Regions from separate parts of the Bacillus sp. SH7-1 genome, predicted to be linked through region 2. Evidence: riboswitches for the same ligand, from Rfam matches in the RefSeq annotation. Region 2 holds a riboswitch; the other holds the start of a gene.
What was found. A riboswitch is a leader RNA that binds a small molecule or an ion and turns the genes downstream of it on or off. The one in region 2 is predicted to bind cyclic di-AMP.
Positions count from the first base shown of each region.

Region 1 (7,881 bases), on a different contig from region 2:
TTTATTGCTATAGTACTTACTTATTGTTATAAAACATTTCATATGTGATTAGTATGAATAACATTGTATAAAATTTCTATTTTATAGCCATTTCCACATTCACACAGTGAATATATTACATAAAAATATTATTCATTTTAAACTAAACAACGTACGTAAATATGAAATTCCGTTTTGTTTTCATATAAGTTTTGTACTGTAAGGTCATTTAAACACAGCTATTTATCTATCGTAAAGAAGTATTTTCATTCCCTTTATTTTCAAGCTTTCATGTCCTTATTTCAAAATATAATCCACTTCACTTTTCCAATTGAAATATCCATATATCACAACAAAAACCTCTATTTACTAACAGATATAAAAATTATATTAATATATCTTTTAGGCTCATATGCAATTATGCATAGCGTATACACAAAAAGGATAGCTTCACTTTCGTAAAGCTATCCTTAAAAAACCTTCTTACTTTTTCAAATGATATGGAACTGTCGTAATAACAACATTTCTTTTATAGAGTAAATAAGCACGAATGAGTAAACTAGATTGATTATGAAGAATGTTATGCCAACCTTTTTTCGGAATAAACTGTGGTATAACGACCGTAACTCGGTAATTTGATTCACTCGCTTTATACTGTACTGTATCAATAAACTTTGTTAGTGGCTGAATAATACTTCTATAATGAGAATGTAATGTAACAAGCCTTACTTCAGGTTGCCACTTCTTCCATTTCTCTTCAAATTTCTTTTCCTCTTCTCTGTCAAAAGCAACATATACCGCGATTACTTGATCTGCAGAAAGAGACTTCGCATAGTTCAATGAATTTTCTACTACATGTGTCATACCAGCTACAGGAACGACAATTACATTTCCTTCAATTGGAACAATCCGTTCACAAGTTTTTAAACTTAATTGGTCTCCTACCGCATCGTAATGCTTCTTAATTCGGTGGAACAAGAAGATAATGACCGGTAAGAAAATAAGGATTGACCAAACTTGTGCAAATTTAGTTAAAAAGAACATGCTCATTACGATAAAACTAATAACTGCACCAATTAAATTAACCGTTAATCTCAAAGCCCATCCTTCAGGTTTTTCACGAAGCCATTTTAATACCATTCCAGTTTGAGAAAGTGTAAATGGAATAAATACACCTACTGCATATAACGGAATTAAATGTTCTGTTTGCCCTTGGAAAGCTACAATTAAAATAATCGATGCGATTCCAAGTATAATAATACCGTTTGAGTAACCTAGGCGGTCTCCTCTAATCGTAAACATTCTCGGTATAAACTTATCTTTTGCAAGGTTAACTGCTAATAGCGGAAATGCAGAATATCCTGTGTTAGCAGCGAGGATTAATATTAAAGCTGTTGTACCTTGTATGAAATAGTACATGAAATTACGTCCAAATGTTTGTTCAGCAATTTGAGAAACAACTGTTACTTCTTTACTTGGAGTAATTCCGTAATAATAAGCTAAGAAAACAATCCCTGAAAATAACACTGCAAGTAATGCTCCCATTGCAAGCAATGTTTTCGCTGCATTGTTAGGTGCAGGATCCTTAAAGTTTGGAATTGCGTTAGAGATTGCCTCTACACCTGTTAAAGCCGAACTACCCGATGCAAATGCTCGTAACAGTAAAAACAAACTAATTCCTGCAACCGGCGTTCCAATTGGCGTGTGTAAAGTCGGTGAAACGTGTCCCGTTAAAATATTATATATCCCTACACCAATTAATATAAATAGTGCTAAAACGAATAAATAAACAGGATATGCTAAAACGGAAGCTGATTCCGTTACCCCTCTTAAATTTAAAATAGTAATAAATATAACAAATATAATCGCAATGATTACATTATGTGCATGTAAACTAGGAAAAGCAGATGTTAGCGCATCTGTACCTGCAGACACACTTACCGCAACTGTTAAAATATAATCGACCAATAAAGATCCTCCAGCAATTAAGCCTGGATTCATTCCTAAATTTTCTTTTGATACAACATATGCGCCCCCGCCATGCGGATAAGCAAAAATAATTTGGCGATAAGATAAAATAAGGGCTGTCAATAATACTAATACCCCAACAGCTATCGGAATAGAATACCAATAAGCGATTGCTCCAAGACCTGCTAAAGCAATTAATATTTGCTCTGGACCGTAAGCAACCGATGATAAAGCGTCAGAAGACAAAATTGCTAACGCCTTCGTTTTATTGAGCTTTTGTTCTCCAAGCTCAGTTGATTTTAACGGTCTTCCAATTAAAAATCTTTTAATAGATGAAACCACTGCTGTCCACTCTCCAATAATTTTGTACGAACTTTTCTGCTAGTTACAGCGGATAAACTATTTCTTCAGAAAACAAAAAATGTCTACAAGCCATAACGAAATAGACTTGTAGACATTATATTTTTTGTCGCACAAGCTCCACCTTCCTTCTCAATATAACGCTTACGAGGTTAGCTGTCGGATTCGGGCCTATGAGTAGCCCTACCTTTTTCAAGGATTCACCCCATTGGATTAAGTATTAATCCATAAGAACGGGTCCCCCGCACCATGCGGTTTCAGCGATTTAGAAAATTGAAACTGTGGATTATAATACTCCTTTATTTTCAAAATGTAAACAAAAATTTTGAAAAAGAAAAAATTTAAAATGATTGCGCATAATCCGCCAGTAAATATACATAATGAATACTAAAAAATCGATAAAGGAGACCCATATGTCTAAAGAAAAGAAGCCTATTTTTTCCGATTCCTATTTAGATGCGTTAGCAAATGAGATTAATCAATTATACGGTAAACGTGAACAGGAAATAAATTTGACAGATAGAACGAAAAGAAATAAATAATTTGTCATAAAAAAAGAAAGCAATACACTTATATATTGCTTTCTTTTTTATTTTTTCATACATCCAATTCTATTGCTAATCTGTTTAAGGTCATTTCTTCATACACTTTCAAATTTTGATATACTGCTCCTAATAATGGTGCTTCTATAGAAAATTGTTCTGCTACATCTAGTAAATATCCTTGTAAGTGCTGCCCTTCAATAGACGAACCTTTTTCCATATCCCGCTGCATCGATGACTTCATATCATATGATATTTTATCAATTGTTTTCATATGTTCCTTGGCAATCTCAGCCTTAACTGGTGCCCCAATACATCTCATAATTTGCATGCATTCTTCAAATAAGCTTCGTATAAAATCACGTCCACCTTCGCTTTCACGGATTGGTCCTATTGGTGCACGCATTAATGTTGTCACACCTGACATTACAGTAATAAATAAATATTTATGCCACATATCTTGCGTAATACTTTCACTTAAAACAAAACTAGATTTCGTATCTGCAAATGCTTTAGAAATATGCTTTATTCTCTCTGAATCTTGAGACTTAATTTCTCCATACACAAGTCTGTTGGCAGCGCTAGTTTGTACAATTTCTCCTTGATCGTTTAACGTCGTCTCGATAAAGCATAAACCGCCAATTACTTTTTCCTCGCCGAATTCTTTTTGTAATTGTGATAAATGAGCGATACCATTTAACAATGGAATGATTACAGTATTTTCACCTACAAACGGCTTCAAATCTTGAATTGCCTCGTTTAAGTGGTACGCTTTTGTTGAAAATAAAATGACATCAAATGGAGAAGTTCTATCTTCTTTCGTTATTAATTTCGGTTGGAAGGAAAAATCCCCGTTAACACTGCGAATTACAAGCCCTCTTTCCTCCAATTGTTTTTTCCTTTTACTACGAACAAGAAACGTAACATCTTCTCCCTTTTCAACTAATCGGCCACCAAAAAAACCTCCGACTCCACCAGCTCCTAATACTAAAATCCGCATACTACATCCCCCTTTTCAAAATAAAAATTTATAACTTTTCGTATACATAACATTATACATGTCCCCTGCTAAATAAGCTGAATTTTCATTCTTACTCAAGTATAAAACAGTGGTTATTTTCAAATAAATTTGGGCATGTTGTTTTTATAGCATATACGGAAAGGAAACAATGTAAATGGAGGCAATACAAACAATCGAAGAAAAAGATGTAACAACAGCTATATTTCAATTTATATTCCCGTTTTCTTTTAAAACTGGGTACGAACAAAATATGTTCCCTTTCTTACAAAAAAATGATTTTCGCCCTTTTCGACTCGACCATCTTGAAAATGAAAATACATACTACGGAAAGTTTCAAGTTTCACATCAAAATATGGAAGCATACTATCTTTCATTTACAAATAAAATTCTATTTCCTCATTCAGAGCATCAAAAAGGATTGCAACGTTATTCAAAGGACCTTAACTTAACTGGACATTTAACAACAAACCTTATTTCAATTCCATTCAAGATACACTCTATTGATGTAACACTTTGCCCTTATGAGCTTGGCTTCTTAACAATTCGAACAGAAGTAAATACTGCTCCAAACATGACTTTATCTGAAGCAATCGAATTCGCCGCTCGCTTCCGTGTACTTGAAACTAAAAATGATACAACTGAGACTATTTGTATTGAATGTAACGGAAAAAAGTATTCCCAAGTGGAAAGATTCATTTTTGGTTATTTATTTCATGGCGTAACAGATTTCTTTGAGAAGAAGAGATTAAGAAGCTCTTACTTTCAAACCTTTCCTTTCTTTGAAGACCAAAGAATGTACGTTCAAACTTTATTATCTATAAAAGTAGATATAGAACTAAATGAAGTGGATGTGTATCGCACTTCCAGTCTTTCCGGATTAACAAGTGATGGCAAGGCTTATGTAAGTGCAAATAACCTTCCTTATATTCATAATTATTTAAAGCTGCACGCTTACCAGAGATGGGCACCCAATCGCTATTTCATAATGGAAGAACATATTTTTACATGTATTACAAACGAAGCTGACGATGCAATAGCTAAACTTGCGAGTCAAATGTACGGAGAATTTTATTACGCTTTATTATTAAATCTATTCCATAAAATTGTTTTATTAAAAATGGCAAACGCCTATGCTGAGCTAAATATTGAACAAGATACTAATGAAATAGAGAAATTAATTTATTCAATCAATTCGTTCACTGCTAATTATTTTTCTTTAGAATTAGTATCCCAATCACAAAGTGAAGATATTTTCTTCCGCTTAAGAAAACTTTTTAATATTGAGGTTCTATACTCGAACGCGAAACAAAATCTTGATAGTTTGTTTAAATATCAAGAAAATGTTGCCTCTAAAAAAGATAGCCTTTTATTATTAATTTTAACGCTCTATTCTGTAGTGGGCCAAATGTTAGGATTTACTATGATTGACCTTTTAAGAAACACCGACTCAAACAAAATATCGTCGCCACTTGAATTTTTCGCACTTTTAATAGCAATTAGCGGCATCGTCATTTCACTTATTTTAGGTGCGCAAGGGTTATATCAATGGGGTGTACAGCATAGAAGAAGAAAAGCATGGGTAAAACAAACAGTGTTGTCTGCTGTGAGAGAGAAAGATGATACGAAGTAAAGAAGGTTGTTTTTACATTGAAATACGTGGTGCGCTACAGTAAATGAAATTTTTATCAGCGATTTTTCGGATATATCGGCGCATCTCGAAATATATCGGCGATTTTTTAAATATATCAGCGCAACTCAAAATATATCGGCGATTTTCCAGATATATCGACTTGCCGACAGAAACCGACCAAAAGCTGAACCGGACAATATAAAAAGAGTACTCCAACATAAAGTTTGGAGTACCCTTTTTTATTACACGAATTCCACTTACTTCCCTGCTTCGATCTTCTCTAACGCAGCAGCTACTTGTTCTTCAGTTAATTCATGTTGTATTACGTAGCGGTTACGTGGGCTTACACGGCATTCATGAGAACATGCACGTAAATACTTCGCTTCGTTTTCTTCAGAACATAAAATTTTCTTGTTACATTCTGGATTTGAACAGTTTACATAGCGCTCACAAGGTTCACCTGTAAAGTGGTCTTTACCAACAATAACATGTTCTTTTTGGTTTACTGGTACAGCGATACGCTCATCGAACACGTAACATTGTCCATCCCAAAGCTCACCTTGTACTTCTGGGTCTTTTCCGTATGTTACAATTCCGCCATGAAGCTGACTTACATCTTCATATCCTTCTCGAACTAACCAACCAGAAAACTTCTCACAACGAATTCCACCTGTACAGTACGTTAAAATCTTTTTACCTTCAAGTGTTTCTTTATTTTCTCTAATCCAGTCTGGTAATTCACGGAATGATTCAATATCCGGTTTAATCGCACCTTTAAAGTGTCCTAAATCAAACTCATAATCATTTCGTGCATCAATGATAACTGTATCTTCTTGTTTCATTGCTTCATAAAAATCTTTTGGCTCTAAATACTTCCCAGTTATTTCGTGTGGATTAATGTCATCTTCTAGACGAAGTGTAACTAACTCTGGACGAGGACGTACGTGCATTTTCTTGAATGCGTGCCCTTCTTCTTCATCTATTTTAAATACGATACCGTCAAAACGTGGATCGTTGTTCATTGCTTCCATGTATTTCTCTGTTTGTTCTACAGTACCAGAACAAGTTCCGTTAATACCTTCTTTAGCTACAAGGATTCTTCCTTTTAACTCAAGTGAATTACAAAATTCTAAATGCTCTGCCGCAAATTCTTCTGGGTTTTCAATTGTTGTGTACATGTAATATAGTAATACTCTATATGGTTTTGTAGTTGCCAATGTATTTCTACCACCTATCTAAATTTTAAAATCATGTATAAGTTAACGTTCATATCAAAACATATATAATAAGAAAATGAATCCATTTTCTTCTCTTTATACTATTTTCTATAAGTTAACAAAAATAAAAAACAAGATTACACACCAAAATACTGTGGTTATGTTGTAATCCCAATATATTATATATCATACAAATGCAATTCCATCAATTAATATGCTGTATTATCGACTTTATGTTCACATAAATTTCAAAATTAGTCCTTTAATTCATTATGTTTCCCCACGTCATCATGCCATAAACTCCCAATTTTTTATAACATCACACCATTCATTGTATAAAGACATATAATTTGCACTAAGGAAACATTTATGTTCAAATAAAAATATCACCTAGTACATTTAAATGTATTGAAATAAACAATAAGAATACTTACAATAATTTCATCAAGTTAACATTTTAAAGGGGAAAACTACTATGAATAAAGATATATCAAAAGATGAACAAGTCCCTTCTCAAAGTACAACTGTTCAATCCGCACATTTAGCATTAAGCGGACAAACGAAAGGCTTAAAAAGACTATTACCATTCTTAGGTCCTGCTTTTATCGCTTCCGTCGCTTATATTGATCCTGGCAATTTCGCGACAAATATTGCCGCTGGATCACAATATGGATATTTATTACTCTGGGTAATTCTTGCTTCTAATTTAATGGCTGTATTAATCCAAACTTTATCCGCTAAATTAGGAATTGCTACAGGTAGAAACCTTCCTGAAATCGCTCGAGAAAACTTCCCAAAACCTGTTTCCATCGGTTTATGGATTCAAGGGGAGCTCGTTATTATGGCGACAGATTTAGCTGAATTTATTGGAGCGGCACTCGGATTGTACTTATTATTCGGGATTCCAATGTTACCAGCCGCTTTAATAACAGCTGCCGGATCATTTATTATTCTTGAATTTCAACGCAGAGGTTTCCGTCCATTAGAAGCTATTATAACAGGGATGATTTTTATCGTTGTTATCGCTTTTGGTGTACAAGTTTTCTACGCAAAACCGGAATTAAGCCCTTTACTTTCAGGGCTATTTATTCCAAAATTCCAAGGCGTGGATAGTATCTTATTAGCAGCTGGTATTTTAGGCGCGACAGTTATGCCACATGCAAT
Region 1 is NZ_QNUD01000026.1:68,344-76,224, forward strand. It holds gene DN390_RS20490 (APC family permease) at 463-2,289, opposite strand; cyclic di-AMP (ydaO/yuaA leader) riboswitch at 2,434-2,580, opposite strand; gene DN390_RS31245 (hypothetical protein) at 2,721-2,849, shown strand; gene panE (2-dehydropantoate 2-reductase) at 2,905-3,849, opposite strand; gene DN390_RS20500 (hypothetical protein) at 4,025-5,500, shown strand; gene trhO (oxygen-dependent tRNA uridine(34) hydroxylase TrhO) at 5,758-6,717, opposite strand; gene DN390_RS20510 (Nramp family divalent metal transporter) at 7,193-7,881, shown strand, end outside.
Region 1: another riboswitch for cyclic di-AMP. It lies ahead of DN390_RS20490 (APC family permease); the one in region 2 lies ahead of DN390_RS06175 (SipW-dependent-type signal peptide-containing protein).

Region 2 (7,881 bases):
GAGGATGAGGTACATGGAACTAACACTTATTTGTGTTGGAGAAGAAAGCAAGGTAAATAGTTTAAGAGATTTAGTAGCATTTCAACATGAGTTAATTATTTTTACAGCAAATGAAGAGATAGCGGCTGAAGTTAGGGATTGTGGATTTGATTGGACGTATAGTTGTAGCAAGGAGCAGGATTTTACTAGTATTTGTGAGTGTGTTAAGAAGGTGATTTTACTAGGGGATGAGCTTCAAATCGTTAGCTTCTTCACAGAACACATCCGCTTTTCTTTTCAAGCACCTATTACTGTTGTTACAAGGAATAAACGATATCCAGCAAGGCTCTATGAAACAATTGGAGCTACATTTGTCGTGTTTACGAATTGTGATAATATTTCTTTTTTATTTTTTGAATAGGGCGGAGGAAAAGAAGATGAAGGTGTTGTTACTAGGAGATATAGCAAATCGTTGGGCGGTATCAGTAGATCGAGTTCAAGAATTGGTGGTGCTCGATCCTATTTTTCCAAGGCCCTATATCATATTGCCGTCAAAAGACGCTTTATATTTAAAAACAGATGTTATCGAATATGAGCAGTTACATGCAGAATTGTCACAAGTTTATATTCGCGGGAGAAATTTACGTGCTTTTTTACGAGGAGAATAAATAGTGTATGAAAAAAGAGCGAATGCGAGGTGCAACAAGCTATGCACTTCATGTCATTCGCTCTTTTTATTTCGTATTTAAAAGGTTATTTCTGTGAAAAAGAAAGAAAAGACGAGAAAACAGGTGAAAGAATATTAATAACACTCAATGTAAGCGTTTAAATAGATGGATATTTTCTTATTTTCAGTAATTTTCCTCTTTACAAGTTAAATATAGAGGAGTATATTTACTCTCATAAATCATTCATAAAATTTCCAAAAAAACCTAAAATCGCTGAGTTCCAGAAATGGAGCGGGGGAACCAATTTTGTGCATCGTCACTTGGGGTGAATCTTTCAGTTTTGAAAGTAGGGCTACTCTTTAGGCCCGAATCCGACAGCTAACCTCGTAAGCGTTTAGAGAGGAGGTTTACTTTGTGTTGTTCATTTCGAACACTAAGTAGAGCTTAGTGTTCTTTTTTTGATAATCTGATGGTAAATTTTTACAGTAGGGAGAGGGATAGCTATGTTAGATGTTGTAATGATCGGAATTTTTGTTGTGTTAGTCGCATCGATGGCAAGTCTTGCAAGTTGGTCAGATAAAGTTGTGAAAGAAGGGAAGCAATCATGACGATTGCCTTATCGGTTATTGTTGCAGTAATTACGGTGTACTTAGTGTATGCATTATTAAATCCGGAAAAGTTTTAATTAGGGGGAGTCATTCATTATGATCTGGGTCGCAGTTGTTATTACAATGCTATTGTTTATTCTTGTGGCAAAGCCAACGGGAATTTATTTAGAGAAAGCCTTTCAAGGTAGCAAAAAGCTAGATCAAGTATTCGGGCCTTTTGAAAAACTTATTTTTAAAATTACGGGTGTAAAAGAATACAATCAAACGTGGAAACAGTACGCACTATCATTAGTTTTATTAAATGGATTTATGATTGTTGTCGTATATTTCATTTTCAGACTACAAGGAGTATTGCCATTAAATCCAGCACACATTGAAGGAATGGAGCCCACACTCGCTTTTAATACAGCAATTAGTTTTATGGCTGATACAAATTTACAGCATTATAGCGGTGAAAATGGTTTATCGTATTTATCACAATTAATTGGGATTACATTTTTAATGTTTGCAGCACCGGCAACGACATTAGCACTCGTTATGGCATTTATAAGAGGGCTCGCTGGAAAAGAACTCGGTAACTTTTTCGTTGATTTTACAAGAGCGTTAACGAGAGTATTTCTTCCTATCGCATTTATTGCGGCGCTAGTCTTTGTCGCACTTGGTGTACCACAAACGTTAGACGGTGCAGTTACAGCACAAACAATCGATGGGGCAAAGCAAAATATATTACGCGGGCCAGTTGCATCATTTGTTTCCATTAAGGAACTTGGAAATAACGGCGGTGGATTTTTCGGAGCAAACTCTACGCACCCTTTTGAAAATCCAGGGCAAATGAGTAATATTTTGCAAATGATGCTTATGATGTTATTGCCAACAGCACTACCATTCACGTACGGACGAATGGTAGGAAATAAAAAACAAGGACGTATTCTTTTCGTTTCACTATTCATGGTGTTTTTACTAGGGTTTATAACGATTACGACATCTGAACTAAACGGGAATCCGGCATTAAATGGAATGGGTATTGAACATATACAAGGAAGTACAGAAGGAAAAGAAGTAAGGTTCGGAACAGTATTTTCTTCCCTTTATGCGACTGTAACGACAGCTGCTGAAACAGGGGCTGTTAATACGATGCATGATACGTTAACACCAATTGGTGGATTAGTTCCACTTGTAAATATGATGTTAAATACAGTATATGGCGGCGTTGGAGCAGGTTTTGTGAACATTATTATGTATGCGATTATCGCAGTCTTTATATCTGGATTGATGGTTGGACGGACACCAGAATTTTTAGGTAAGAAAATTGAAGGTAAGGAAATGAAATTAATTGCGGTAACGATACTATTTCATCCACTGCTTATTTTAGGATTTTCAGCATTAGCACTTTCAACAAGTTTAGGAACGGATGCTATTTCTCATTCCGGTTTCCACGGTTTGACGCAAGTGGTATATGAATATACATCGTCAGCTGCGAATAACGGATCTGGATTTGAAGGATTAGCGGATAATACACCGTTTTGGAATATTACAACTGGTTTAGTTATGTTTTTAGGTCGCTATTTCAGTTTAATTACAATGCTAGCTGTGGCAGCTTCATTGAAAGAAAAGACGGTTGTACCAGAAACAGTCGGAACGTTCCGTACGGATAATAGTTTATTTGGCGGCATTTTCATCGGAACAATTGTAATTGTCGGTGCATTAACATTCTTCCCGATGTTAGTACTTGGTCCAATTGCAGAATTTCTTACATTGAAGTAATGGAGGGTAAATGATGAGACCGGTAGTAGTAAAAGAAAAAAGAGTAAATGAATCACAAATACATGCTGTAGAAGATGAGGTTAGACAAGCGAAAACGATGGATCGTGATATCGTGACACATGCGATGAAACAATCCTTTGCGAAATTGAGTCCGAAAGTCATGATAAAGAATCCAATTATGTTTGTTGTGGAAATTGGATTTATCATTACGTTCATTTTATCGTTTCTTCCAAGTAGTTCCAGTAGTGTACCAGGATGGTTTAATATAACAGTTTCTCTCATTCTATTATTTACAGTTTTATTTGCTAACTTTGCAGAAGCGTTAGCGGAAGGGCGGGGGAAAGCGCAAGCCGATTCTTTAAAACAGTCGAAGAAAGATGTGTTTGCAAATGTTGTAAAAGAAAATGGAGACATCGCTCAAGTTTCAGCAACCGATCTTAGAAAAGGTGACGTTGTTATTGTAAAACAAGGAGAAATGATTCCAAGTGATGGGGAAGTCATAAAAGGATTAGCATCTGTTGATGAATCTGCGATTACAGGGGAATCAGCTCCTGTAATAAAAGAAGCGGGCGGTGATTTTTGTTCCGTGACAGGTGGAACGATGGTTGTAAGTGACGAGATTACGATTGTCATTACGAGTAATCCTGGTGAATCATTTATTGATAAAATGATTTCGTTAGTAGAAGGGGCTGCGCGTCAAAAAACGCCGAATGAGATTGCTTTAAATACAGTATTAACGAGTTTAACGCTTATTTTCTTAATCGTTGTTGTGACGCTGCCGATTTTTACAAATTATTTAGGATTTCAAATTGATACAGCTGTACTTGTAGCGTTGTTAGTTTGTTTAATTCCAACGACAATTGGTGGATTATTATCAGCGATTGGTATTGCCGGGATGGACCGCGTGACAAAGTTTAATGTGTTAGCAATGTCGGGTAAAGCAGTAGAAGCTGCGGGCGATATTAATACAATTATTTTAGATAAAACGGGTACGATTACTTTCGGGAACCGAATGGCTCATACATTATTACCTGTAGGAAATGAAACGATTGAGCAAGTTGGAAAGTGGGCTGCAATTGGCTCAGTTTTAGATGAAACACCAGAAGGTCGATCGGTTATTGAATATGTAAAAACGAAATCGATATCATATAATCGAGAAATTGCAGAACAAGGTGAGTTTGTTCCGTTTAAAGCAGAAACGAGAATGAGTGGTGTTGATTTACAGGACGGAACGAAAGTGAGAAAAGGTGCTGTAGGTAGCGTAATTGAATGGGTTCAGTCACAAGGTGGAACGATTCCGAAAGATGTAAATCAAAAAGCAGATTTCATTTCAAAAGAGGGCGGAACACCACTTGTAGTTGCAGTGGATAATCGTATTTACGGTTTAATTTATTTAAAGGATACAGTAAAACCTGGTATGCGTGAACGTTTTGAACAATTACGCCAAATGGGGATTAAAACGGTTATGTGTACAGGGGATAACCCATTAACAGCAGCAACAATTGCAAAAGAAGCTGGAGTAGATGAATTTGTTGCTGAGTGCAAACCAGAAGATAAAATTGCGGTTATTAAAGCAGAGCAAGATAAAGGAAAACTCGTAGCGATGACAGGTGATGGTACAAATGATGCGCCGGCATTAGCGCAGGCTGACGTTGGATTAGCGATGAATAGTGGTACAACAGCTGCGAAAGAAGCAGCGAATATGATTGATTTAGATTCGAATCCAACGAAGATTATTGAGGTAGTAGGAATCGGTAAGCAATTGTTAATGACACGCGGTGCTTTAACGACGTTTAGTATTGCAAACGATATTGCAAAATATTTTGCAATCATTCCAGCGATGTTTACACTTGCGATTCCGCAAATGGAAGCATTAAACATTATGAAACTAACATCACCACTGTCAGCGATTTTATCAGCATTAATATTTAATGCAGTTATTATTCCATTACTCATTCCATTGGCGATGAAAGGTATCGCATATAAACCGATGAGTTCGAATGCACTACTTGGCCGAAACCTACTTATTTATGGGCTTGGCGGAGTGATTGTACCGTTCATTGGAATTAAAGTAATTGATATGATTGTCGGCTTGTTTATATAAGGAAGAGGGGAAAGAGATGGCGAAGAAACAAAGTATACTATCACCAATCATCCGTATTACTTTTACATTTTTAGTGTTGTGCGGACTTGTATATCCGCTTATTGTTACTGGTATTGCACAAGCAGTAATGAAGGATAATGCGGATGGAAGTCTAATATATAATGATAAAAATGAAGTGATTGGTTCTAAATTAATCGGTCAAAATTTCACAGATCCACGTTATTTTCATGGGCGCGTTTCTAGTATTGAATATAAAGCAGAAGCATCTGGTTCAAATAACTATGCACCGTCTAATCCAGATTTAGAGAAACGAGTAGAGAAAAGTATTGAAGAGTGGAAGAAACAAAACCGGGCCGTACCAGTTAAAGAAGTGCCAATCGATTTAGTGACGAATTCAGGTTCAGGGCTTGATCCTGACATTAGTCCGAAGGCAGCTTCCGTGCAGGTAGAGCGCATCTCTAAAATAACGAATATTCCGAAAGAAATGCTAAATCAATTGATTAAAGATCAAACGGAAGGCGCGGCACTTGGTTTATTTGGAGAAGATCGCGTGAACGTCTTAAAGTTAAATTTAGAATTACAGAAACTAATGAAATAGTAACAGTGCTACCTCAATCTAACGGATTGAGGTAGCGTTGTTTCAAAAGAAAGGTTGTGAATGTTTTGTATGCAGATGACTATAAACCAACTTTTCAAAGGCGAACACCAGAAGAGTATTTAGAATATATTCGTCAGCAAAATCGCGGGAAGTTAAAGCTGTACGTGGGGGCTGCTCCAGGAGTAGGGAAAAGTTATAAAATGCTACTTGATGCTAGAGAGATGAAAAAGGACGGTATGGATATTGTAATTGGTTTAATTGAAACGCACGGGAGAAAAGAGACGGAAGACGCAATTACTAATTTAGAAAAAGTTCCTTTAAAAGAAATAGAGTATAAAGGAAAAGTATTTTATGAACTTGATGTGGAAGGAATTATAAAACGTGCACCGCAAGTCGTTGTTGTGGATGAACTCGCGCATAGTAATATTCCTGGATCTAAAAATAAGAAACGTTATATGGATGTACAGGAATTGCTAGATGGAGGTATATCCGTATTATCAGCGTTTAATATTCAACATTTAGAAAGTGTTCATGACATTGTAGCTCAAATTACGAATGTTAAAGTGCGAGAACGTATTCCGGATTTTATTTTGCAAAAAGCAAATGAAATTCAGCTCGTTGATGCAACACCGGAAGTATTAAGGAAGAGATTAATAGATGGAAAGATATATAAGGAAGAAAAAATTCAACAAAGCTTACAAAATTTCTTTACGCTCAATAATTTAGGGGCACTAAGAGAATTGTCACTTCGTGAAGTTGCCGATGATATGGACGAGAAAATTAGCCAAACAGTAATAGAACCGATTGGCGTAAAAGAAAAAATTCTTGTTTGTGTACAATACAGCTCAACAGCGGAGAAATTAATAAGACGAGGATGGCGCATGGCTGATCGGTTAAACGCTGAATTGTATGTATTAAATGTTGAAAGAGAAAATATAGACTCTCTTTCAGCAGGTAAAAAACAAACAATTGAAGAGTGGAAGTCGCTCACGAATCAATTTGATGCAAGTTTTGTGTTAGAAGAGGCGAAAGGGAGAAAGCCAGCAGATGTTATTATTGAAGTTGCGAAAAGATTACAAGTAACGCAAATTTTATTGGGGCAATCGGCAAGAACAAGGTGGGAAGAAATAAGAAAAGGCTCGATTGTAAATGAGATTATGAGACAAACGAAGCATATTGATATTCATATTGTTGCGGATCAACGAGCGTAAAATAGAGACCATCTGTAGGTCTCTATTTTACTTTTTGTGTGGCGGGGAAGCGTAGCATTTTCATCGCATATAAGATTATGATTAGAAACATAATTGCACCTAGGAAGAAAATCCAAAAGTAGTTTTGATTAAATAAAAGAAATCCACCTACAAGTGGTCCTGTGCTCATACCGAGATAGCGGATGAAGTTGTACATACCGATAGCAGTTGCACGTTCTTGTATGAATTCTTCCGTTAATAAAGTAGTGTGAGTTGGCATAGACAGTCCCATACTAAAACCGTATAAAGAGGTAACGATAATGATGAATGGAATGTTGATGCTATATGTGAAAGAGAATAAAGTGACACATATAATATTGAAGAAACTAGTAATGAATAAAGTTTGCTTTGTTGTGAGGCGCTTTTGCAAAAACTTGTAGCAATAACTTCCTAACATAATAGAAAGGGACATCGGTACAAACATAAGGCCAATTTCACTTGCAGTTAAATGAAATGAATTTGTTAAAATACTCGGTAAAAAAACGAGAAAGCAAAAGTAAATACAAAATTGAATAAAGCCAATAAGAGTAATAGAAAATCCAGTAGTATTTTTTAAGATACGCCAGTAATTCTTTTTTGCTTGCGGTTGCTTAATTACAGTTGGTTTTGTTTCTGGAAGTAGTGAGATATTTATAATTAATAAGAGAATGCCAAGCGTAGATAAAAACAGAAATACGGATAAGTGACCATTTATACTGCCGAGATAACCACCAATGAGGGGACCAATCGCAGGTGCGAGAGCAAGTAACATTTGATAAAGGCTCATTGCTTCTCCGCGTTCTTTTCCTTCAAATAAATCGCCGATAATCGTTGCTGCGACTACAGGTATAGCCGCTATTCCTATAGCTTGAACAGTTCTAAAGAATAGAAATAAATAAATGTTCGCTGAAAAAGCACATCCAATTGAACC
Region 2 is NZ_QNUD01000006.1:108,352-116,232, reverse strand. It holds gene DN390_RS06185 (hypothetical protein) at 14-400, shown strand; gene DN390_RS06180 (hypothetical protein) at 417-647, shown strand; cyclic di-AMP (ydaO/yuaA leader) riboswitch at 909-1,054, shown strand; gene DN390_RS06175 (SipW-dependent-type signal peptide-containing protein) at 1,151-1,255, shown strand; gene kdpF (K(+)-transporting ATPase subunit F) at 1,252-1,332, shown strand; gene kdpA (potassium-transporting ATPase subunit KdpA) at 1,352-3,019, shown strand; gene kdpB (potassium-transporting ATPase subunit KdpB) at 3,033-5,123, shown strand; gene kdpC (K(+)-transporting ATPase subunit C) at 5,140-5,721, shown strand; gene kdpDN (KdpD-like non-kinase potassium sensor) at 5,778-6,932, shown strand; gene DN390_RS06145 (MFS transporter) at 6,955-7,881, opposite strand, start outside.